DNA from 3 places in the Microbacterium altimontanum genome. Region 1 is predicted to be linked to each of the others. Evidence: predicted binding sites of a transcription regulator. Region 1 holds the regulator's gene; each other region holds the start of a gene.
The links. The regulator LexA, encoded in region 1, represses DNA repair genes until DNA is damaged. The targets are predictions, from matches to a motif close to TCGAACANNTGTTCGA.

Region 1 (12,757 bases):
GGCGGACAAGACGCTCGTCGGCGGTGCGATCGACGGGCGCAATGTCTGGCGCGGCGACCTGCAGCGCGCCTGGCAGACGCTCGGGCGGCTTCGCGGTCTCGGCGCACGAGCGGTGGCCGCCGGCACGTCCACGTCGCTGCAGCACGTGCCGCACGACGTCCGCGACGAGCCCGACCTCGACGAGCGGCTGGTCTCGTGGCTCGCGTTCGCCGACCAGAAGGTGGAGCAGGCCGCGATCCTCGCGCGGGGCCTCGAGGCCGGCGCGGAGGCGATCCAGCCGGAGCTCGACGCCGCGTCGGCGGCGCTCGCCGATCGCCGCAGCGCACCCGGCGTGCGCGACGGGGCGGTGCGAGCCGAGGCGGCCGCATTGACGGACGCGTCCTTCTCCCGGGGCGACTACGCCGCCCGCGTCGACGCGCAGGATGCCGCGCTCGGGCTGCCGGTGCTGCCGACCACGACGATCGGGTCCTTTCCCCAGACCGGCGACATCCGCCGGACCCGGGCGGCTCACGACCGCGGGGAGCTCTCGACGGCCGAGTACGAGGACCTGCTCCGGCTCGAGATCACGACGGTCATCGGCCTGCAGGAGGAGCTCGGTCTCGACGTGCTCGTGCACGGCGAGGCGGAGCGCAACGACATGGTGCAGTACTTCGCCGAGCACCTCGACGGCTTCGCCGTGACCCGCAACGGCTGGGTGCAGTCGTACGGCTCCCGTGCGACGCGTCCCTCGATCCTCTGGGGCGACGTGTCGCGCCCCGCGCCGATCACGGTGGACTGGTCGGCCTACGCGCAGTCGCTGACGGCGAAGCCCGTGAAGGGCATGCTGACCGGCCCCGTGACGATCCTCGCGTGGTCGTTCGTGCGCGACGACCAGCCGCTGGGCGAGACGGCGAACCAGGTGGCACTTGCGCTTCGCGACGAGATCGCCGACCTCGAGGCCGCGGGGATCGGCATCATCCAGGTCGACGAACCGGCGCTGCGTGAGCTGCTGCCCCTGAAGAAGGCCGACCAGCCGGCGTACCTCGACTGGTCGGTGGGCTCGTTCCGGCTCGCGACGGCAGGGGCGGCCGCCGCGACGCAGGTGCACACCCACCTCTGCTACTCCGAGTTCGGTGTCGTGATCGACGCGATCGCCGCCCTCGACGCCGATGTCACATCGATCGAGGCGGCGCGCAGCAGAGGCGAGGTGATCGGAGACATCGCGGCGTCAGGGTTCTCTCACGCCGTCGGTCCCGGCGTCTACGACATCCACTCGCCGCGCGTGCCGTCGGTCGACGAGGTCGCCGGCCTCCTCGAACGTGCGGCGGCCGAGCTGCCGCTGCGCCAGGTGTGGGTGAACCCCGACTGCGGCTTGAAGACGCGCGCGTACCCGGAGACGGTCGCGTCGCTGCGCAACCTCGTCGAGGCGACGCAGCGGGTGCGGGCGCTGCAGACCGTCTGATCCGGATGCTCTTCGTGTGTTAAGCGGGTGCTGCACGAGGCGGGTCAGACCGCCCGCAGCACTGCGACGACCTTGCCCAGGACGACGGCGTCATCGCCGAGGATCGGCTCGAACGCCGAGTTGCGCGGCAGAAGCCAGGTGTGTCCGTCGCGCTGCCGGAAGGTCTTGACAGTGGCCTCGCCCTCCAGCATCGCCGCGACGATGTCGCCGTTCTCGGCTGTCGCCTGCGACCGCACGACGACCCAGTCGCCGTCGCAGATGGCGGCGTCGATCATCGACTCGCCCTGCACCTTGAGCATGAACAGGTCGCCCTTGCCGACCAGCTGACGCGGCAGCGGGAAGATCTCCTCCACCTGCTGCTCCGCCGTGATCGGCACGCCCGCCGCGATGTGCCCGACGAGCGGGACGAGCGCCGCGTCGCCGACGCTCGGGGCGACGTCAGCGGGGTTCTCGCCCGACGCGCCGGGAAGGTCGATCAGCACCTCCATCGCCCGGGTCTTGCCGGCATCGCGACGCAGGTACCCGCTCAGCTCCAGCTGGTTCAGCTGGTGGGTCACGCTGGAGAGCGACTTCAGCCCGACCGCATCGCCGATCTCGCGCATGCTCGGGGGATAGCCGTAGCGCGCGATCGACCGCTGGATGACCTCGAGGATGGCCATCTGCTTGTCGCTCAGGCTCTTGCGCCGCCGCGTCTGCCGGCGCGGCTTCGCGCCCGTCGCGGCGTCGTGCGTTGCATCGCTCATGTCAGCTCCCGTCGTGCCGCGCATCGCAGCGTCTTCGAATGTCGGAGGTCGGTGATGGGGTGTCCTCATCGAAACGGTATCCGCTTCCCGCTCCGATCGGCAGCAGCCCGTGCGCGTGTCGCTTTCGACCGGATTCGGAACGGACTCCACTTGACATTATACAGAATCGAAACTAGGTTCGGAAGAGAAGTTCGGGCCCGGGCTCTCCCGACCGAGAGTCGGGCCCGAACCTTCCCCTCATCCCCTGGAGGACACATGAGCACCATCGGCATCGCACCCGCACCGGTCAGCACGCGCCTGCGCATCACCGCGCGCGGACGCCGTGTGCTCGCCGCGCTCGTCTCCCTTCCCCTCGCCGTCGGCATCGCCCTCGCCGCGATCGGCGGCGGGGCGGCGATCGCCTCACGCGATGACGGAGCCCCCGCGGGAACCTTCCAGACCGTCACGGTGGCAGCCGGCGACTCCCTGTGGTCGATCGCTCGCTCTGTCGCGCCGCAGGCAGATCCGCGCGACGTCGTCGACGCGCTCGTGCGCCTCAACGCCCTCGACGGTGTGACGGTGGTGCCGGGAGAGAAGCTCTCCATCCCCAGCGAGTACGCCCGGTAACGAGCGGCGTCACGGCGCGAGCGGCACAGTCCCGCGCTCTACGATGGGTGAGGTGAGCCCCCGCTTGGAAGACCTCCCGATTCGCGACGATCTCCGCGGGCTGACGCCGTACGGCGCACCGCAGGCGCCCCTCCCGGTGGCGCTGAACGTGAACGAGAACACTCATCCGTTCCCCAAGGACGTCGCCGACGACATCCTCGACGCCGTCGCGATCGCCCTGCGCGACGTCAATCGCTATCCCGACCGTGAGTTCACCGCGCTGCGCGAGGGATTCGCCGAATACCTCGGCCACGGGCTCACCCGCGACCAGATCTGGGCCGGCAACGGGTCGAACGAGGTCCTGCAGCACCTGCTGCAGGCGTTCGCCGGTCCTGGTCGAACCGCGTTCGGATTCGCACCCACGTACTCGATGTATCCGCTGCTGACCCGCGGTACCGGCGCCACCTGGATCGCCGGGGAGCGGGGACACGATTACACGATCGATCCCGAGTCCGCTGCCGCTCAGGTGTCGGAGGCGAAGCCCGACGTCGTCTTCCTCTGCTCGCCGAACAATCCCACCGGGACGCCGATGACGCTCGAGGTGATCGAGGCCGTGTACCGAGCGACCGACGGGGTCGTGATCGTCGATGAGGCCTATTGGGAGTTCGCTCCCCGCGACGAGCGGTCGGCTCTCACGCTCCTGCCCGACCGCGAGCGGCTCGTCGTCTCCCGCACGATGAGCAAGGCGTTCGCGTTCGCGGGCGCGCGTGTCGGCTACCTCGCCGCCGACCCCGCGGTGATCGACGCCCTCCGCCTCGTGCGCCTTCCGTATCACCTGAGCGCTGTCACCCAGGCCGCCGCATCCGCCGCTCTGCGGCACGCCCCGACGATGCTCGCCACCGTGGACGACATCGTAGAGCAGCGTGACCGCATCTCGGCGACACTGCCCGCCCTGGGCTTCAGCCCGTACGAATCGTGGACGAACTTCGTGCTCTTCTCCGGTGTCGACGACCCCGCCGCGACGTGGCAGGCGCTATACGACCGCGGCGTGCTCATCCGCGACATCGGACTTCCCCGCAGCCTGCGCGTCACCGCCGGCACGGAGGAGGAGACCAGCGCGTTCCTGGATGCGCTCGCCTCGCTAGAATCGGCGTCATGACGAGCCCCGAGTCCCGGACCGCGGAGCGCACCCGCACCACGAGCGAATCGACGGTCGAACTCGAGCTGAACCTCGACGGCACGGGCGTCGCCCGCATCGACACGACGGTGCCGTTCTTCGATCACCTCCTGACGGCGTTCGCGAAGCACTCGCTGACCGACCTCACCGTGCGCGCTTCGGGCGACACCGAGATCGACGTGCACCACACGGTGGAGGACGTCTCGATCGTCCTCGGGCAGGCGATCCGCGCGGCGCTCGGCGACAAGAGCGGCATCTCCCGCTACGGTGATGCGCTCGTGCCGCTCGACGAGGCGCTCGCCCAGGCCGTCGTCGACATCAGCGGCCGGCCCTACCTCGTGCACGACGGCGAGCCCGCCGGCTTCGAACTTCACCTCATCGGCGGCCACTTCACCGGCTCGCTCGTGCGCCACAGCTTCGAGGCGATCACTCTCAACGCGGGTCTCACGACGCACGTGCGCGTGATCTCCGGCCGCGATCCGCACCACATCGCCGAGGCCGAGTTCAAGGCCTTCGCCCGCGCGTTCCGTCAGGCGAAATCGCTCGACCCGCACGTGGTGGGCGTCCCGAGCACGAAGGGCGCACTGTGAGCATGCGCGGCACGAGAGGTGCGCCGTGAGCGACCGTCCCCTGGTCGCCGTCCTCGACTACGGATCGGGCAACGTGCACTCCGCGGTCAAGACGCTCGTCGCCGCCGGCGCCGACGCCCGCCTGACCGCCGACCGCGGTCTCGTGATGGACGCCGACGGCCTGGTCGTCCCGGGCGTCGGCGCGTTCGCCGCCGTGATGGAGCAGCTGCGTGCGATCCGCGGCGACGAGCTCATCGACCGACGTCTGGCCGGCGGCCGGGCGGTGCTGGGCATCTGCGTCGGAATGCAGGTGATGTTCGAGCGCGGCGTCGAACGCGGCACCGACACGGCGGGCTTGGGGGAGTGGCCCGGCGTCGTCGCCGAGCTCGATGCGCCGGTGCTGCCGCACATGGGCTGGAACACCGTGCGCGCCGCCGAGGGCTCGCGCCTGTTCGACGGCATCGAGGACGAACGGTTCTACTTCGTGCACTCCTATGCGGCGTCGCGCTGGACCATGGAGTCACAGGAGCCGTTCGCGCCGCCCCGTCTCACGTGGTGCGACTACGGCTCGCCGTTCCTCGCCGCGGTGGAGAACGGTCCGCTGTCGGCCACGCAGTTCCATCCCGAGAAGTCGGGGGATGCCGGCATCCGGCTCCTGTCGAATTGGATCGCCGGGCTGCGCGCGGCTACCCTGTGACCTCGTGCCCAGTGAATTCGCCGCCACCCCCGAACTGATCCTGCTTCCCGCCGTCGATGTGGCCGACGGCAAGGCGGTGCGGCTGACCCAGGGCGAGGCGGGCAGCGAGACCGACTACGGCGATCCCGTCGACTCCGCACTGCAGTGGGTGCATCAAGGGGCGCAGTGGATCCACCTGGTCGACCTCGACGCGGCGTTCGGCCGCGGCAGCAACGCCGGCGTCATCCGCAAGGTGATCAAGCAGGTCAAGGGCGTGCAGGTGGAGCTCTCCGGCGGCATCCGCGACGATGCGTCGCTGGAGGCTGCCCTCGAGACCGGCGCGAGCCGCATCAACCTCGGCACCGCCGCGCTGGAGAACCCGGAGTGGTCGGCCGACGTCATCAGCCGGTACGGCGACGCGATCGCCGTCGGCCTCGATGTGCGGGGCACCACTCTGGCGGCTCGCGGGTGGACACGCGAGGGCGGCGACCTGTGGACCGTGCTCGACCGCCTCGAGGACGCGGGATGCAGCCGGTACGTCGTCACGGATGTCACGAAGGACGGCACCCTGCGCGGGCCGAACCTCGACCTCCTGCGCCAGATCACCGAGCGCACCCCGAAGCCCGTCGTCGCCTCCGGCGGAGTGTCGAGCCTGGACGACATCATCGCGCTGCGCGAACTCGTTCCGCTCGGCGTCGAGGGCGCGATCGTCGGCAAGGCGCTGTACGCCGGCGCCTTCACGCTCGCCGAGGCGCTGGATGTCGCACGAGACTGACTCCTGCAGTCACGACCCGCATCGCGCCGACTCGGCGGGTGTCCCGTGGGAGGGGCGCAGCTTTCAGCAGAACCCGCACGCGGGCGACGATGGATCGGCCGACCCTGCGCTGCTCGCGGCGCTGACCGCGTACGCCGCGGGAACGGGCGACGCCGTCGCGATCGTCGAGGCATACCGCTCGGCGCGACTGCTGATCCCGCTCGTGGCCGAGAAGGGCGAGGAGGGCGTCGCGCCCAGCGGCCTGACGGTCGACAAGACCCAGGAGCTGTCGATCGTGACGGTCGCCGCCCCCGACGGTCGGCGGGTGCTGCCGGTCTTCAGTTCCGTGACCGCGATGGGGCGGTGGGATGCCGCGGCCCGGCCGGTGCCGGTCGACGGCGTCCGCACCGCGTTGGCGGCGGCGGACGACGACACCGATCTCATCGTGATCGACCCGGGATCAGCCACCGAGCATGTGCTGCGCCGGCCCGCCGTGTGGGCGATCGGACAGCAGGTGCCGTGGGAGCCGAGCTACCGCAGCCCCGACGTGTTCACCGGGCTGCAGGAGAGCATCGCGCGCGAACTCGCCGTCATCGACCTGCAGGTCGCACCGGGCGATCCGTCGGGGAGGCTGCGCGGACCGGAGCTGCTCGTGCGGCTCCGGCTCGTCGACGGTCTCGACCAGCAGGCGCTCGACGGCGTGCTGCAGCGGCTGGCGAAGCGCTGGGCCGCCGACGACCGCATCGCGACGCTCGTCGACTCCCTGAGCGTCAAGCTCTCGCGCTGAGCGCCGGTCAGCTGACGGGCCCGGTCCACTTCTCGCCCGGGCCCTGGCCGATCGGGTCGGGGATGGCGGACGACTCCCGGAACGCGAGCTGCAGGGAACGAAGGCCGTCGCGCAGGGGCGCGGCGTGTGCGCTGCTGATCTCCGGCGCGCCGGCGGTGATGAGCCCGGCAAGGGCGTTGATGAGCTTGCGCGCCTCGTCGAGGTCGAGCTGGTGCTCCGGGTCGTCGGCGAGCCCGAGCTTCACGGCGGCGGCGCTCATGAGGTGCACGGCGGTCGTGGTGATGACCTCCACCGCCGGCACGTCGGCGATGTCGCGGGTGGCCGCCTCGGCGGCACGCGCCTGCTCGTCCCAGCGCGCCTGGCGCTCGTCATCCGCTGCGGTACCGGGGGGAATCGTGCTCACGTCGTTCTCTCTGCTAGACTTGGCGGGTTCCATGGCTTTCTGCCGTGGTTCGAAAGAGGATCACATCCCACCCGCGCTTGCCGTTCCAGGCTACCGGGTCGTTGCACTCCGCCGGTTCGCCGGCAGTCAGGGTGCGGAAAGCCGGTGCTTCGGGCATCGTGCGGGTGGAATCGTGGCCGCCCGTGACGCATCCTGCGTCGCGGTTACAATCACCGCACGACAGAGGAGTTCCGCATCAGCGATCCCCGCACCAACGAGCGCATCCGCGTCCCCGAGGTCCGACTCGTCGGGCCGAACGGTGAGCAGGTCGGCGTCGTCGCCATCCAGGTTGCGCAGCGTCTGGCTCAGGAGGCAGACCTCGACCTCGTCGAGGTCGCGCCCAACTCGAAGCCTCCCGTGGTCAAGATCATGGACTACGGCAAGTTCAAGTACGAGGCTGCACAGAAGGCCAAGGAAGCCCGCCGCAACCAGGCGAACACGATCCTCAAAGAGGTCAGGTTCCGTCTGAAGATCGAGGCGCACGACTACACGACCAAGCTCAAGCGCGCCGAGGGATTCCTGCAGGGCGGCGACAAGGTCAAGGCGATGATCCTGTTCCGCGGCCGCGAGCAGTCGCGTCCCGAGCTGGGCGTGCGCCTCCTCAAGAAGTTCGCCGAAGACGTGGCCGAGTTCGGCGTCGTCGAGTCGAACCCGCGCATCGACGGCCGCAACATGGTGATGGTGATCGCCCCGCACAAGAACAAGTCCGAGGTCAAGACCGAGCAGAACGCGCAGCGAGCTGCGAACAAGGAAGCCGCCCGCCAGGCGAAGGCCGCGGCATCCGGAACCTCAGACGCCTCCGAGTCGGACGCCGAATAGGCCCCCACGCTCCCGCATCGCGGGATGACCATTCCCGCACCGCGGGATGCACAACGAAGGAAGAGAAATGCCGAAGCAGAAGACGAACTCGAGCGCCAAGAAGCGCTTCAAGGTCACCGGCAGCGGGAAGATCATGAAGCAGCAGTCCGGGATGCGTCACCACCTCGAGGTGAAGCCCAGCAAGCGGACCCGTCGCCTGAACAAGGACGAGGTCATCTCTGGCAACGACGCGAAGAACGTCAAGAAGCTCCTCGGACGCTGAGCGCTCCGGAACGCACGTTAGGAACGAAACGAAATGGCAAGAGTCAAGCGGGCCGTCAACGCCCAGAAGAAGCGTCGCGTCATCCTCGAGCGCGCCTCCGGCTACCGGGGTCAGCGTTCGCGTCTGTACCGCAAGGCGAAGGAGCAGGTCACCCACTCGCTCGTCTACGCGTACCGTGACCGTCGTCAGCGCAAGGGCGACTTCCGTCGCCTGTGGATCCAGCGCATCAACGCGGCGAGCCGTCAGAACGGGCTCACCTACAACCGCTTCATCCAGGGCCTCGGTCTCGCGGGCGTCCAGGTCGACCGTCGCATGCTCGCCGAGCTCGCCGTGAACGAGCCGGCCACCTTCGCCGCGCTCGTCGCGACCGCGAAGAACGCGCTCCCGGAGAACGTCAACGCGCCCAAGGCGTAAGTCCTCCGCAGCCACCCGAAGGAGTCCCTCCATACGGAGGGGCTCCTTCGTCGCTCTATGCTGAAACCGTGCTCGAGAACCCCCGGTCGGCCCGCGTGCGCGCTGTCGCACACCTCTCCAAACGCCGCGTGCGCGACGAGTCGGGGCTGTTCCTCCTCGAGGGCCCGCAGGCGGTGCGCGAGGCCCTGACGTATCGGCCGGAGGCGATCGTCGACCTCTTCGCGACGCCCACCGCAGCCGAGAAGCACGTCGACCTGCGCGAGAGCGCCCAGGCCGAGGGCATCGCGCTCGAATACACCACCGAGCAGGTGCTCGAGGCGATGGCCGACACGGTCACCCCGCAGGGGGTGCTCGCGGTGGCGCGGCAGTTCCCGGTGCGGGCGCGCGACGTGTTCGCCGCATCCCCTCGTCTGATCGCGATCTGCGAGCAGGTGCGCGACCCCGGCAACCTCGGCACGATCATCCGCGCGGCCGACGCCGCCGGCGCCGACGCGGTGATCCTCACCGGCCGCACCGTCGACCCGTACAACCCGAAGGTCGTGCGCTCCACGACCGGATCGCTCTTCCACGTGCCGATCGCGCTCGGCGGCGATCTGGCGGATGTCGTGACCGCCGCCCGCGCCGCCGGGCTGTGGGTCGTCGCCGCCGACGTGAAGGGCGACGATCTGCTCGCCGCCCGCGAGTCCGGCAGGCTGGCCGCCCCGACGGCCTGGCTCTTCGGCAACGAGGCACGCGGCCTCGACGACGACTCGCTCGCCCTCGCCGACGGAGCCCTGCGACTCCCGATCTACGGTCGCGCCGAATCGCTCAACCTCGCCACGGCCGCGAGCGTGTGCCTGTACGAATCCGCATTCGCCCATCGCGCATCCATCACGGATCGGTAAATCTGCCGCGCTCAAGTCGCGAATCTCCTGGGTGGTTCCCTAGGGTTGTCTCCATGACGATCCCCGATGACGCGGCTCCGAAGACGTCGAACATCTCGGTGCGGCGCGGCGACCCGCTGGTCGTGGTCGAGAACGTGCAGAAGCACTACGGCGACTTCCAGGCCCTGAAAGACATCGATCTGGTGGTGAACAGGGGCGAGGTCGTGGTGGTCATCGGCCCCTCCGGCTCCGGCAAGTCCACCCTCTGCCGCACGATCAACCGCCTCGAGACCATCACGAGCGGCACGATCACGATCGACGGCAAGGAGCTCCCCAAGGAGGGCAAGGGCCTCGCGCAGCTGCGCAGCGACGTGGGAATGGTGTTCCAGTCGTTCAATCTCTTCTCGCACCTGACGATCCTCGAGAACGTCACGCTGGGGCCCATCAAGGTCCGCAAGATGAAGAAGGCGGATGCCGAGAAGGAGGCGCGCATCCTGCTCGACCGCGTGGGCGTCGGCCCGCAGGCCGAGAAGCTTCCCGCACAGCTCTCCGGCGGGCAGCAGCAGCGCGTCGCGATCGCGCGCGCCCTCGCGATGAACCCCAAGGTCATGCTGTTCGACGAGCCGACGAGCGCCCTCGACCCGGAGATGATCAACGAGGTCCTCGACGTCATGGTCGGCCTCGCGCAGGACGGCATGACGATGATCGTCGTCACCCATGAGATGGGCTTCGCGCGCAAGGCCGCCGACCGCGTCGTCTTCATGGCCGACGGGCAGATCGTCGAACAGGCGTCTCCCGAGGACTTCTTCACCAACCCCCAGTCGGATCGCGCGAAGGACTTCCTCTCGAAGCTCCTCACGCACTGATCCGGCCCGCACGAAAGAGAGAGACACATGCGAAAGACCCGCATCATCGCGAGCCTGAGCGTCGCGGCGGCAGCGCTGCTCGCGCTGACCGCCTGCAACAGCGGAACCCCGGGCGACACCGGAAACGGCAACGGCAACAACGGCGACGGCGGCTCGAGCACTCCGTGGACGGTCGCGTCGAACGTCGACCTGACCGGCAGCCCGACCTTCGACCGCATCAAGAAGGCCGACAAGGTCACGATCGGTGTGAAGGAAGACCAGCCCGGTCTCGGCTACCTCGATGCCACCACCGGCAAGCGCACCGGCTTCGACGTCGACATCGCGCGCTGGATGGCCGCATCGCTCGGCTACGGCGAGGACAAGATCGACTTCAAGCCCATCGCGTCGGCCAACCGCGAGCAGGCGATCGTGAACGGCGACATCGACTACTACGTCGGCACGTACTCGATCACCGACAAGCGCAAGCAGCAGATCTCCTTCGCCGGCCCCTACTTCATCACCGGCCAGGGCCTGCTCGTCGCGAAGGACAACGACAAGATCACCGGCAAGGACTCGCTCACGAAGGACGACGTGGTCTGCTCGGCGACCGGGTCGACCTCCATCCAGCGGATCAAGGATGAGACCCCGGCCAAGACCAAGGAGTACGACACGTACTCCACCTGCGTCGAGGACCTGAAGAACGGCCAGGTCGACGCGGTCACCACCGACCAGGCGATCCTCCTCGGCTATGCCGCGCAGGACCCCGACAAGCTGAAGACCGTCGGCGACGTGTTCAGCGAGGAGCGCTACGGCATCGGCCTCGCGAAGGACGACGCCGCGCTGCAGTCGTTCTTCAACAACGTCCTGACCGACGGTCACGACGTCTGGCAGAAGATCTTCGACAACAACCTGGGTGCGTCGGGCGTGAAGGCCGAGCAGCCCAAGGTCGACGCCGTCGGCTGATCTGAGGCAGGGGCGGCGGCACGCGCCGCCGCCCCATCCCGTTTCCCGTTCGCAACGCAGAGAGGCGCCCTGTGGGAGTCATCACCGACAACTGGGACCTGTGGTGGGATGCCATCGCGGGAACGCTCATCCTGTTCTTCGTCGGCGGGCTGATCGCACTCGTGCTGGGGATCATCGTGGGCGCCATGCGGGTGTCGCCGATCCCGGTCGCGCGCGCCGTCGGGACGCTGTACGTCAACTGGATCCGCAACACACCGCTCACGCTCGTGATGTTCTTCTTCGCGTTCTGCATGCCGATCCTGCTGCACCAGCGGTTCGATGCCATCGCGCTGGCGACTGTCGCGCTCGGGATCTACACCGCCACGTACGTGGCCGAGACGATCAGGTCGGGCGTCAACACGGTGCCGATCGGACAGGCCGAGGCAGCGCGGGCCCTCGGTCTCGGATTCGGACAGGTCATGACGCTCGTCGTCATGCCGCAGGCGTTCCGCTCGGTGATCCCGCCGATGATGAGCGTGTTCATCGCCCTGCTGAAGAACACCACCGTGGCAGCGGGGTTCTCGGTGTTGAACCTCGGCTCCATCCGCGCATGGCTCAGCGAGCGCGGTGAGAACCAGCTCGTCGTGCTGATCTGGGTGGCAGTGATCTTCGTCGTGCTCGTGCTGCTGCTCGCCTGGCTGCAGCGCGTGCTCGAGCGCCGTTGGAGGGTGGCACGATGAGCAGTTCGGTCCTGTACGACGCGCCCGGCCCCCGGGCGGTGCTGCGCAACCGCATCCTCGGGATCATCACGGTCCTCGTGGTGCTCGCGATCATCGGACTGGCGATCTGGCGACTTGCCGACACCGGCCAGTTCGATGCGCGCAAGTGGGCGATCTTCACCTACACGCGCCCGTGGCTCCTGATCCTCGACGGCCTCTGGCACACGCTCTCGGCGTTCATCGTCGCGGCGATCGGATCGCTGATCCTCGGCTTCATCCTCGCTGTCGGAAGGCTCTCCGACCACGCCTGGGTCCGCGTGCCGATCGGTTGGATCGTGGAGATCCTGCGTGCCATTCCGGTGCTGATCTTCATGATGCTGCTGTACTACGGCCTCCCCGTCGTCGGCATCAAGATGGAGCCCTACTACGCCGTGGTGATCGCCCTCATCGCGTACAACGGCTCGGTGCTCGCCGAGGCGATCCGCGCCGGCGTCGAGTCGCTGCCGACAGGTCAGCGCGAGGCCGGCTACGCCATCGGCCTCCGCAAGAACGCCGTGATGCGGCTGATCCTGCTGCCTCAGGCGGTGAGGGCCATGATGCCCGTCATCATCTCGCAGCTCGTGGTCGCGCTGAAGGACACCGCCCTCGGGTTCATCATCACGTACCCCGAACTCCTGTACGTGATCAAGCTGCTCGGCAACCAGCCGGAGTTCGGCTCG
Region 2 (5,084 bases), on a different contig from region 1:
GTGCATGACGTCTCGGGTCCCGCGTCGGCGTGGATCGCCGGGGCGAAACTGGGCGACGAGGTGCTGCTGCTCGGGCCGACCCTCGGCGACGGCGTGAGCCTCGGCCTGGACTTCGTTCCCCCCGCACGCACCGAGCACTATCTCCTGGCCGGCGACGAGACCGCGGCGCCGGCGATCGCCGTGATCCTCGAGCAGCTGCCGGCGACCGCGCGCGGCACTGTTGTCGTCGAGGTGCCGCACCCCGATGACGTCGCGTACCTGCCGCGCCATCCCGGATTCGACTACCGGGTGGCGGCGCGCGCCGACGGGTCGCGTCACGACCACCTTCTGGCGGCGGTGCCGGATGCCGCGGCCGCCCTCGTCCCCGCGGGTCGCGGCGCCGAGGTGGAGGAGATCGACGTGGACGAGGCGATCTTGTGGGAGGTCCCGCGCACTGCGAAGGGCGGGGCGGCGCTGAAGAGCGCACCGCTGTACGCCTGGCTCGCCGGCGAAGCGGGCGCGATCAAGCAGCTGCGGCGTCACCTCGTCGCCGGTCACGGCGTCGACCGGCGAGCCGTCGCGTTCATGGGCTACTGGCGGCTGGGGCGCGCGGAGGTCTGACCCGCCGCCTCCGCTGCAGGCAGCCGGTCAGCCGGCCGCGGTGGCGGGGCGCTACCGGCTTGTACGCAGCCGGTCAGCCGGTCAGCCGGCGAGGGCGGCGATGCGCTGGACCGCCTCCCGCAGCACGTCGGGCAAGCAGCCGACGTTGATGCGGACGTGTCCGGCGCCTTCGGCCCCGAACGCCGGACCGTAGTGCAGTGCGACCTTCGCTTCGCGCAGGATCCGCTCGGCGGGGTTGTCGCCCCAGCCAAGGGCGGTGAGGTCGACCCAGGCGAGGTAGCCGGCGTCGGGAATGCGGTAACGGGCGGCCGGGAGAAGTTCGGCGAGGAGGTCGGCGAGCAGGCGCCGATTCTCGTCGAGGGCCGCCAGCAGCGCGTCGAGCCACTCGTCGCTCGCCTCGTCGAAGGCGGCGACGCCGGCGAGGGCGCCGAACAGCCCGGTGCGCCACTCCACCTCGGCGGGAAGACCGTCGACGACCGCCGCGGTCTCGGGGGCGGCGGTCACCATGAGCGCGCATTTCAGGCCGGCGAGATTGAACGCCTTGCTCGCGCTCGTGACCGCGAATCCCACCTCGGCAGCGGCATCTCCCGCCGCGAGGAACGGAGTGAAGGGGACCCCCGGCTGAGTGAGCGGCGCGTGGATCTCGTCGCTCACGACCACCGCACCGTGTCGGCGGGCGATCTCACCGAGGGCGGCCAGGGTCTCGCGTGCGTGCACGGTGCCGGTCGGATTATGCGGGTTGCACAGCAGCAGTGCCTTTGCTCCCCCGGCGAAGGCCGCCTCGATGCCGTCGAGATCGAGTTCCCATCCCGCGCCGTTCTCGCGCAGCGGGACGCGCTCCACCACGCCGCCGGCCTCGGGCACGCAGTCGTAGAACGGCGGATACACCGGAGGCGTCACGACCACCCGATCGCCGGGCTCGAGGACCGCGCGGAGGATCTCGACGACCCCCATCATCACGTCGCACGTCGACCGCACCCGCGCGGGATCGACGGTCCATCCGAACCTGCGCTGTGCGAACGCGGCGAAGGCCGAGCGGATGCCGGGGTCCGGCGGTGTGTAGCCTGTGTCGCCGAGCGCGACGGCGGCCGCCAGACGCTCGGAGATCGCCGGGGCCAGCGGGAAATCGGTCTCCGCCACGAACAGCGGGAGCACATCCTCGGGATAGGTCCGCCACTTCGTGCTGGAGCGTCGGCGAAGCTGATCGATCGGCAGTGCGTGAAGTGGAGCGGTGGTCACGTCTTGAGCCTATCGAGCGGGGCTGGCGGCGGCCGGCGCGGTGTCGTCGGGTTTCGGCTCCCGTCCTCCGCCGGCTTGGGTGGCAGGTGTTCGGGTTGGGGAGATCCGTCACGGGGCGGAGATGCGAGGGCATAAAGAACGCTGAGGATGGGTGATGCTATGTGCGAATCTGTGAAGGCCAGCGACCGCTCGCGGTGGCGGTGAAGGTGGACGACGAAACAGCCTTGTTTCGCCACTTCAGGCAAGATTTCGGGGCAAGAAGATCCTTGCAGATCGAACGCCTGTTCGGTACACTGGAGGTACCGATCAGGAGGATCTCGACGAGGAGGTGGCACCGATGTCGACACCGAGCGCGGGTCTGTCTCCGGTGATCTCCGAGTTGGATGAGATCGTCGATCACCTCTCCCACTGTCGGGAGCGGGCGGCGTCGGCGTTCGCGGCGGAGATGTTCTTCTTCGAACGCGTCGCGGGCCTGGTGGAGCGCCGGGAACGGGAACGCGGCGCGCGATTGGGCGTCGCCAATCCCGCCTCGCAGTTGGCAATGCGGGAGGTGTACGGCGAGATCGCTGCCGCCCTGCGGCTGAGCGAATGGCAGGTGGCCCGGAAGGTGTCGCTCGCGTGGACGCTCACGCACCAGTTCTACGAGACGCTATGCGACGCCTCCGCCGGGCGGATCTCCCCGGACCATGCGACCGTGATCGCCGATACCGGGATCGACATCCAAGACGACACGGTGCGGCGGGAGTACGAAGCTGTCGCCTGTGACATGGCGGCAGAGATGACGCCCGGGCAGCTCCGCCCCGCCCTGGACGGGCTGGTGCAGCGCCTGGACCCGGAGGGCACCGAGCAACGGGTACGCGAAGCCGTCAAGCGCCGCAAGGTCACGGTGCGGGAACTGGAGCCGGGCCTGTCCCGGATCACCGCCGACGTGCCCACCGCGCAAGGTGTCGGGCTGTTCAACCGTTTGCGGGACATGGCCGCGGAACTGTACGCACAGAACGAGGCAGAGAAGGCCGAAGCCGAAGCAGCCGCCGCTGCGTCGAACGTGGAAGATGGCTCGATCGCAGAGGCTGATACCGAATCGGGCTCCGCCGATGATGGACATGCCGCGATCGCAGAGTGCAGCGCGACTGGTGAAGTGACCGACGACGCGATCGCGGATGCGGCCGAGGCGCCGGTGTTCGATGAGCGGACGCAGGCGCAGATCATGGCGGACGTGTTCTGCGACCTGCTGCTGACCAGCGTCCCCGAAGGCCACGGCGCCACGGACGATACACGGAACGCGCTGGGCGCCATCTCACCCACCGTGCACGTCACTGTCCCGGCGACCACCTTGGCGGGCACCACGATCGGTGGGGCCGCGGTCGCCGGGTTCGGGCCCATCGACGACGACACCGCCAAGCAGCTCGCCGGGGCGGCGCCGGGCTGGGTGCGGGTGTTCACCGACCCGTCCACCGGGGTACCGATCAGCGTCGACCGGTACCGACCCACCAAGAAGCAGAAACTGTACCTACAGGTGCGGGACCGGCAATGCCGATTCCCCGGATGCCGGCGTCCCGCCCAGAACTGCGACATCGACCACACCATCGCATACGCCGAAGGCGGCCCCACCTGCCTGTGCAACCTCGAGCACCTGTGCAAACGCCACCACACCGTGAAACATGAGACGGACTGGACGGTGGAGCAGCTCGGCGGCGGGATCCTACGGTGGACAGCGCCCACCCGCCGCACCCACCTCACCAGACCACCCGGCACCGTCAGATTCCAGATCGCCGCGCTGCTCGACCCGGACCCGAAACACAGACACGCCATGCGTGAGGCACTCGAACGCGACCCCGCACCCTTCTGAGGCGCGCGTCAATCCGTCGCGTCAGATGGCGAAGCCGAGGGCACGCATCATGTCGCGGCCGTCGTCGGTGATCCGCTCGGGACCCCACGGCGGCATCCACACCCAATTGATCCGGAACCGCTCGACCACGTCGTCCAGCGCCTGCGCCGTCTGCTCCTCGAGCACATCGGTCAACGGGCAGCCGGCGCTCGTGAGCGTCATGTGGATCACGAGCGCGTCGTTCTCGTCGTCCCAGGCGAGGTCGTAGATCAGACCGAGGTCGACGACATTGATCCCCAGCTCGGGGTCCATGACGTCCTTGAGAGCCTCGGTGACCTCGTCGTACTTCTCGGGTGACAGCGTCGCGGCCATAGTCCGAGTCTACGCGTCGATCTCGGCGGACGGCTCGTCCGCCGGCTCGCTCTCACCCTCGAGGTAACGGTCGTAGCCCTCGTCCTCGAGCCGATCGGCGAGCTCCGGCCCGCCCTCCTCTGCGACCCGGCCGTTCACGAGGACGTGCACGAAGTCGGGGTGGATGTAGCGCAGGATGCGCGTGTAGTGCGTGATCAGGAGCACACCGAGGTTCGTGGCCTCCTTCGCGCGGTTCACACCCTCCGACACGATCTTCAGCGCGTCGACATCAAGGCCCGAGTCGGTCTCGTCGAGAATCGCGACCTTCGGCTTCAGCAGCTCGAGCTGCAGGATCTCGTGACGCTTCTTCTCACCGCCGGAGAAGCCCTCGTTCACGTTGCGCTGCGCGAACTTCGGGTCCATCCGCAGACCCTTCATCGCCGACTTGATGTCCTTCATCCACGTGCGCACGGCGGGTGCCTCGCCGTCGATCGCGGTCTTGGCGGTGCGCAGGAAGTTCGTGACCGTGACGCCGGGGATCTCCACCGGGTACTGCATCGCGAGGAACAGTCCGGCGCGCGCCCGCTCGTCGACCGTCATGGCGAGCACGTCCTCGCCGTCGAGCGTGATCGTGCCGCTCGTCACGGTGTACTTCGGGTGGCCGGCGATCGTGTAGGCCAGCGTCGACTTGCCCGAGCCGTTCGGGCCCATGATGGCGTGCGTCTCGCCGGTGCGGATCGTGAGGGTGACGCCGTTGAGGATCGGGGTGGCCCCCGCCTCCGTCTCCACGCTCACGTGCAGGTCGCGGATCTCAAGGACAGACATTCTGGTTTCCTTCGTCAGGCTTTCGGTGGGAGGCGACGGCGGCCGTCAGACGGCCGACTTCGTCACCGCGGGGTCGATGAGCACGTCGTCGCCGTCGATCTGGACGGCGTAGACGGGAACGGGCTCGTAGGCGGGCAGGTTCAGCGCGGCGCCGGTGCGCAGCGAGAAGCGCGAGCCGTGGGCCCAGCACTCCACGGTGTCGTCCTCGACGAACCCCTCGGCGAGCGAGATGTCGCCGTGC
Region 3 (5,084 bases), on a different contig from region 1:
ACGGGCGCCACGCACGACGCCGACGATGGAAGGGTCGACGATGACACAGCGACTGGTATCCCACCTCCGCTATGCCGCACTCGCGGTGCCGAACTTCGACGAGGAGCGTGACTTCTTCGTGCGGCACTGGGGTCTCACCGAGACCCACGCCGAGGACGGGCTCAGCTACCTCGCCGCGGAAGGATCGACGGAGCCGTTCATCCTGCGGCTGCGCCGCGACGAGAAGCGCATCGATCTCGCGGGCTTCGGGGTGCGGAACCGCGACGACATCCACGCGCTCGCCGAGAAGCTGCACGCCGAGGACGTGACATTCGTGCACGAGCCGCAGGAGCTCGACGGATTCAGTGGCGGCTACGGCTTCCGGGTGTTCGATGGCGACGGGCGGGTGCTCGAGTTCTCGACCGGGTACCGCACTCGCGAGGCCCGCAAGATCCGCGAGCGCGAGCCGATCCCCGCGAAGCTCTCGCACATGGTGTTCAACTCTGCCGATCTCGACCGCACGGCGCAGTGGTACATCGACCACCTCGACTTCACGATCTCCGACTCGCTCGTGCGGCCGGACGGCGCGAACATGATGCACTTCATGCGCTGCAACCCGAACCACCACTCGATCGCTGTGGCAATGGGTCCGCACCACTCGCTGCACCATCTGTCGTTCGAGATGCGCGGCATCGAGGAGTGGATGCGCGGTGCGGGGAAGATCCTCCGCTCGGGCGCACGGATGATCTGGGGACCGGGCCGGCACAACGCCGGCGACAACACGTTCGCCTACTTCCTCGACCCGGCCGGAAACACGATCGAGTACACCACCGAGCTGGCGATGGTGGACGACGAGAACTGGGTCGCGCACCGGCATGACATCAGCGATCTGTCGACGCAGGACCAGTGGGGAACAGCGCAGGAGATGAGCGAGCTGGTCGCCCGCGAGTCGTTCAACGACATCGACAAGGGCCTCTTCGTCGCCCCGCCGGTCTGACCCGCGGCGATCTCTCACTCGCTCACAGGAGGCTGGAACACATGACACTCATCCACTTCGCCGTCGATCACGGCGGCTACGAACTCGGCCGTGCACTGCAGCAGCGGGCGATCGAGGGGGGCTTCGAGGTCGTCTGGCACGGCGCCGACGAGCTCGATCCGGGCGACGACTATCCGGTCTTCGCGGTAAGAGTCGGCACGGCGGTCGTGAAGGACCAGGATGCCGGGACCGACGCGTTCGGTGTGCTCGTCGTCGACGATGCGCTCGCGGGCGTGGTCGCCGCGAACAAGGTCAACGGCGCGCGGGCCGTCACGGCCGCCTCGCCGCGCGAGGCGGCCGGTGCACGCGCGGTCGTCGATGCGAACGTGCTCGTTCTCGACGGCATCGCCTACGAGGAGTCGGCATGGCTGAACGTGTATGCGTTCGTGACGACCGGGATGGAGCAGACGGTCGAGCGCGGCCGGCAGATCCTGCAGATCGAGGAGTACGAGAACGCCGGCACGATCGAGGGCTGGGCGGTGCAGCTCGAGCCGGAGCAGATCCATCGCAGCCACGAGAGCTGACGGAGGCTCGGGGATGAGTCGCGCCGCGCTCTACGACCGCACCGGCGACCCAGAGGTCCTGTATGTCGGCACCGTCCAGGATGCGGAGCCGAGGCCGGGCCAGGTGTCGGTCCGTGTGCGGGCGGCTGCGTTGAATCCGTTCGACGCGAAGCTGCGCAGCGGATTCATCCCGTCCGATGTGCCGTTTCCGCGGCGGGTCGGATCGGATGTGGCCGGCACAGTGGAGGCCGTGGGAGCGGGCGCCACGTACTGGGACGGGCAGGCTGTCGCCGTGGGCGATGAGGTGCTCGGCCGTGCGGCCGGTGCCGTGGCCGAGCGGGCGATTGCGCAGGCTGCCGACCTTGCCCGGCGGCCCGAATCCGTGTCGCCCGAGGTCGCCGCGGGCCTCAATGTCGCAGGCCTCACCGCGGTCTCTGTACTGAGGACCGTGCGGATCACGTCCGCCGACACGGTGCTCGTGGGCGGCGCCGCCGGCGCCGTGGGCTTCATCGCCGCGCAGCTGGCTGTGGAAGCGGGCGCCCGTGTGGTGGGCACCGCGTCGGAGCGCAATCATGAGCTGCTGCGGTCGGTGGGCGTCGAGCCGGTCACCTACGGCGATGGGCTCTCCGATCGCCTCGCTGGATTCGGCATCACGGCGGTGTACGACTGCCATGGACGCGACGCGCTCGACGCGGGCGTCGCCCTCGGGGTGCCGGTGGAGCGGATGGTGGCGATCGCGGCCTATGCGGCGCTCGCGGAGCTGGGTGTGCACGACGCGGAGCGCGCAGCCCGCACGGCGGAGAACCTCGCGGGGATCGCGGACCGCGTCGCCAGCGGCCGCCTGCGGCTGCCGGTGGCGGCGACGTTCGCCCTGGACGATGTCGTGGCCGCGTTCCGCGAGCTGGAGTCGCCGCACGAGGCGGGGAAGATCGTCATCCTTCCCTGACGAGTCCGGGCGCTGATGGCTGCCCCCTATCGGGATGAGAACAGCGCGAAGTCGCGTTGACGTCGCGGCGTCGCCTTGTCAGAAGGGTGCGGGGTCGCGTTCGAGTGCCTCGCGCATCGCGTGGCTGTGTTTCGGGTCCGGGTCGAGCAGCGCGGCGATCTGGAATCTGACGGTGCCGGGTGGTCTGGTGAGGTGGGTGCGGCGGGTGGGCGCTGTCCACCGTAGGGTCCCGCCGCCGAGCTGCTCCACCGACCAGTCGGTCTCGTGCTTGACGGTGTGATGGCGTTTGCACAGGTGCTCGAGATTGCACAGGCACGTCGGACCACCCTCCGCGTACGCGAGCGTGTGATCGATATCGCAGTTCTGGACGGGACGCCGGCATCCCGGGAACCGGCACTGCCGGTCCCGCACCTGCAGGAACAGTTGCTGTCGTTTCTTCGGCCGGTACCGGTCCACACTGATCGGCACCCCGGTGGACGGATCGGTGAACACCCGCACCCACGCCGGTGCCATCCCTGCCAGGTGCTTGGCGGTGTCGTCGTCGATGGGTCCGAACCCGGCGACCGCGGCCCCACCGATCCTGGTACCGGCGAGGGTGGTGGCGGGGACTGTCACCTGCACGGTGGGTGAGATGGCGCCGAGCGCGCTTCGTGCTTGGTCGGTGGCGCCGTGGCCTTCGGGGACGCTGGTCAGCAGCAGGTCGCAGAACACGTCCGCCATGATCTGCGCCTGCGTCCGCTCATCGAACACCGGCGCCTCGGCCGCATCCGCGATCGCGTCGTCGGTCACTTCACCAGTCGCGCTGCACTCTGCGATCGCGGCATGTCCATCATCAGCGGAGCCCGATTCGGTATCAGCCTCTGCGATCGAGCCATCTTCCACGTTCGACGCAGCGGCGGCTGCTTCGGCTTCGGCCTTCTCTGCCTCGTTCTGTGCGTACAGTTCCGCGGCCATGTCCCGCAAACGGTTGAACAGCCCGACACCTTGCGCGGTGGGCACGTCGGCGGTGATCCGGGAAAGACCCGGCTCCAGTTCCCGCACCGTGACCTTGCGCCGTTTCACGGCTCCCCGCACTCGCTGTTCGGTGCCTTCCGGGTCCAGGCGCTGCACCAGCCCGTCCAGGGCGGGGCGGAGCTGCCCGGGCGTCATCTCCATCGCCATGTCACGCGCGACCGCCTCGTACTCCCGGCGCACCGCGTCATCCTCGATCACCGCACCCGTATCGGCGATCACTATCGCGTGTTCGGGGGAGATCAGCCCGGAGCTGGCGTCGCAGAGGGTCTCGTAGAACTGGTTCGTGAGCGTCCACGCGGTGGAGACCTTGCGTGCCACCTGCCACTCACTCAACCGGAGAGAAGCAGCGACCTCGGCGAACACCTCCCGCATGCCCAACTGGGAGGAACTGGTGGTCGCCCCGATCTGGGCTCCTCGTTCCCGCTCCCGCCGCTCCACGATGCCGGCGACACGTTCGAAGAAGAACATCTCCGCCGCGAACGCCGACGCCGCCCGCTCACGACAGTGGGAGATGCTCTCCACCAGCTCATCCAACTCGGAGATCACCGGAGACAGACCCGCCGTCGGTGCTGACATCGGGGCCACCTCCTCGTCGGGATCCGCCTCATCGGTAGTTCCAGTGTATCGAACACATCAACGAGAAGCAAGGCTCAATCCGCAAGTTTTCGCGGTTCTTCTGACCCAGAAGAGGTCCCGCCAACCGCGCACGACCCGAGAAAGATGGGAACAGACGCGCGAAGCAAACGCGCGCTCAGCTCTTCCACACCGTCTTGAGGTTGCAGAATTCACGGATGCCGGCGGCAGCGAGTTCACGGCCGACCCCCGAGTCCTTCACGCCGCCGAACGGCAGCTCGGGGTACGACGCAGTCATCCCGTTCACGAAGACGGCGCCGGCGTCGAGGTTCGTGATGAACCAGTCCTGCTCGTCGGCATCGTTCGTCCACACTGCGGAGCTCAACCCGAATGTGGTGCCGTTGGCGACGCGCAACGCGTCCTCGCGGCTCTCTGCGCGATAGACGGATGCGACGGGCCCGAAAGCCTCCTCCAGGTACAGGCGCATATCGGGGGTCACATCACTGAGGACCGTCGGCTCATAGAACCAGCCGGGCCGCTCGGGCGCCCGTCCACCGGTGAGCACCGTGGCGCCCTTCGCCACGGCATCCGTCACCTGCTCGGCGAGCTCATCCCGGCCCGACTCGGTGGCGAGGGGCCCGACATCCGTCGATTCGTCGAGCGGGTCGCCGACCTTCAGCGCGGCGACCTTCTCGGCGAACAGCCGGACGAACTCGTCGTAGACGTCCGCGTGTACGATGAAGCGCTTGGCGGCGATGCACGACTGGCCGTTGTTCTGGTTGCGTGCGGTGACGGCGACCGTCGCGGCGCGCTCGACGTCGGCGCTCGGCATCACGACGAACGGGTCCGATCCGCCGAGCTCCAGGACGACGTGCTTGACCTCGGACCCCGCGATGGCGGCAAGCGAACGGCCGGCCGGCTCGGAGCCGGTGAGGGTCGTCGCCTTCACGCGCGGGTCGCGCAGGACGCGCTCGACGCCGGATGCCGGGATGAGCAGCGTGTGGAACGCGCCCTCGGGGAAGCCTGCCCGCTC

Region 2: a site for LexA is predicted at 2,113-2,128, ahead of AC3RX1_RS07600 (HNH endonuclease signature motif containing protein). Genes of this name have one in related genera too.
Region 3: a site for LexA is predicted at 4,103-4,118, ahead of AC3RX1_RS03715 (HNH endonuclease signature motif containing protein). Genes of this name have one in related genera too.

The regions. Positions count from the first base shown of each region.
Region 1 is NZ_JBYRJB020000007.1:17,763-30,519, reverse strand. It holds gene metE (5-methyltetrahydropteroyltriglutamate--homocysteine S-methyltransferase) at 1-1,441, shown strand, start outside; gene lexA (transcriptional repressor LexA) at 1,486-2,184, opposite strand; gene AC3RX1_RS13365 (LysM peptidoglycan-binding domain-containing protein) at 2,440-2,790, shown strand; gene AC3RX1_RS13360 (histidinol-phosphate transaminase) at 2,834-3,928, shown strand; gene hisB (imidazoleglycerol-phosphate dehydratase HisB) at 3,925-4,536, shown strand; gene hisH (imidazole glycerol phosphate synthase subunit HisH) at 4,562-5,212, shown strand; gene priA (bifunctional 1-(5-phosphoribosyl)-5-((5-phosphoribosylamino)methylideneamino)imidazole-4-carboxamide isomerase/phosphoribosylanthranilate isomerase PriA) at 5,217-5,966, shown strand; gene AC3RX1_RS13340 (SseB family protein) at 5,950-6,732, shown strand; gene AC3RX1_RS13335 (DUF1844 domain-containing protein) at 6,740-7,135, opposite strand; gene infC (translation initiation factor IF-3) at 7,370-7,993, shown strand; gene rpmI (50S ribosomal protein L35) at 8,061-8,255, shown strand; gene rplT (50S ribosomal protein L20) at 8,289-8,669, shown strand; gene AC3RX1_RS13315 (TrmH family RNA methyltransferase) at 8,738-9,553, shown strand; gene AC3RX1_RS13310 (amino acid ABC transporter ATP-binding protein) at 9,607-10,398, shown strand; gene AC3RX1_RS13305 (glutamate ABC transporter substrate-binding protein) at 10,426-11,340, shown strand; gene AC3RX1_RS13300 (amino acid ABC transporter permease) at 11,412-12,059, shown strand; gene AC3RX1_RS13295 (amino acid ABC transporter permease) at 12,056-12,757, shown strand, end outside.
Region 2 is NZ_JBYRJB020000004.1:70,106-75,189, reverse strand. It holds gene AC3RX1_RS07610 (siderophore-interacting protein) at 1-600, shown strand, start outside; gene AC3RX1_RS07605 (MalY/PatB family protein) at 682-1,839, opposite strand; gene AC3RX1_RS07600 (HNH endonuclease signature motif containing protein) at 2,219-3,688, shown strand; gene AC3RX1_RS07595 (metal-sulfur cluster assembly factor) at 3,710-4,039, opposite strand; gene sufC (Fe-S cluster assembly ATPase SufC) at 4,049-4,843, opposite strand; gene AC3RX1_RS07585 (non-heme iron oxygenase ferredoxin subunit) at 4,889-5,084, opposite strand, start outside.
Region 3 is NZ_JBYRJB020000002.1:307,433-312,516, forward strand. It holds gene AC3RX1_RS03700 (VOC family protein) at 41-976, shown strand; gene AC3RX1_RS03705 (RpiB/LacA/LacB family sugar-phosphate isomerase) at 1,018-1,539, shown strand; gene AC3RX1_RS03710 (NADP-dependent oxidoreductase) at 1,553-2,464, shown strand; gene AC3RX1_RS03715 (HNH endonuclease signature motif containing protein) at 2,543-4,054, opposite strand; gene AC3RX1_RS03720 (NADP-dependent succinic semialdehyde dehydrogenase) at 4,230-5,084, opposite strand, start outside.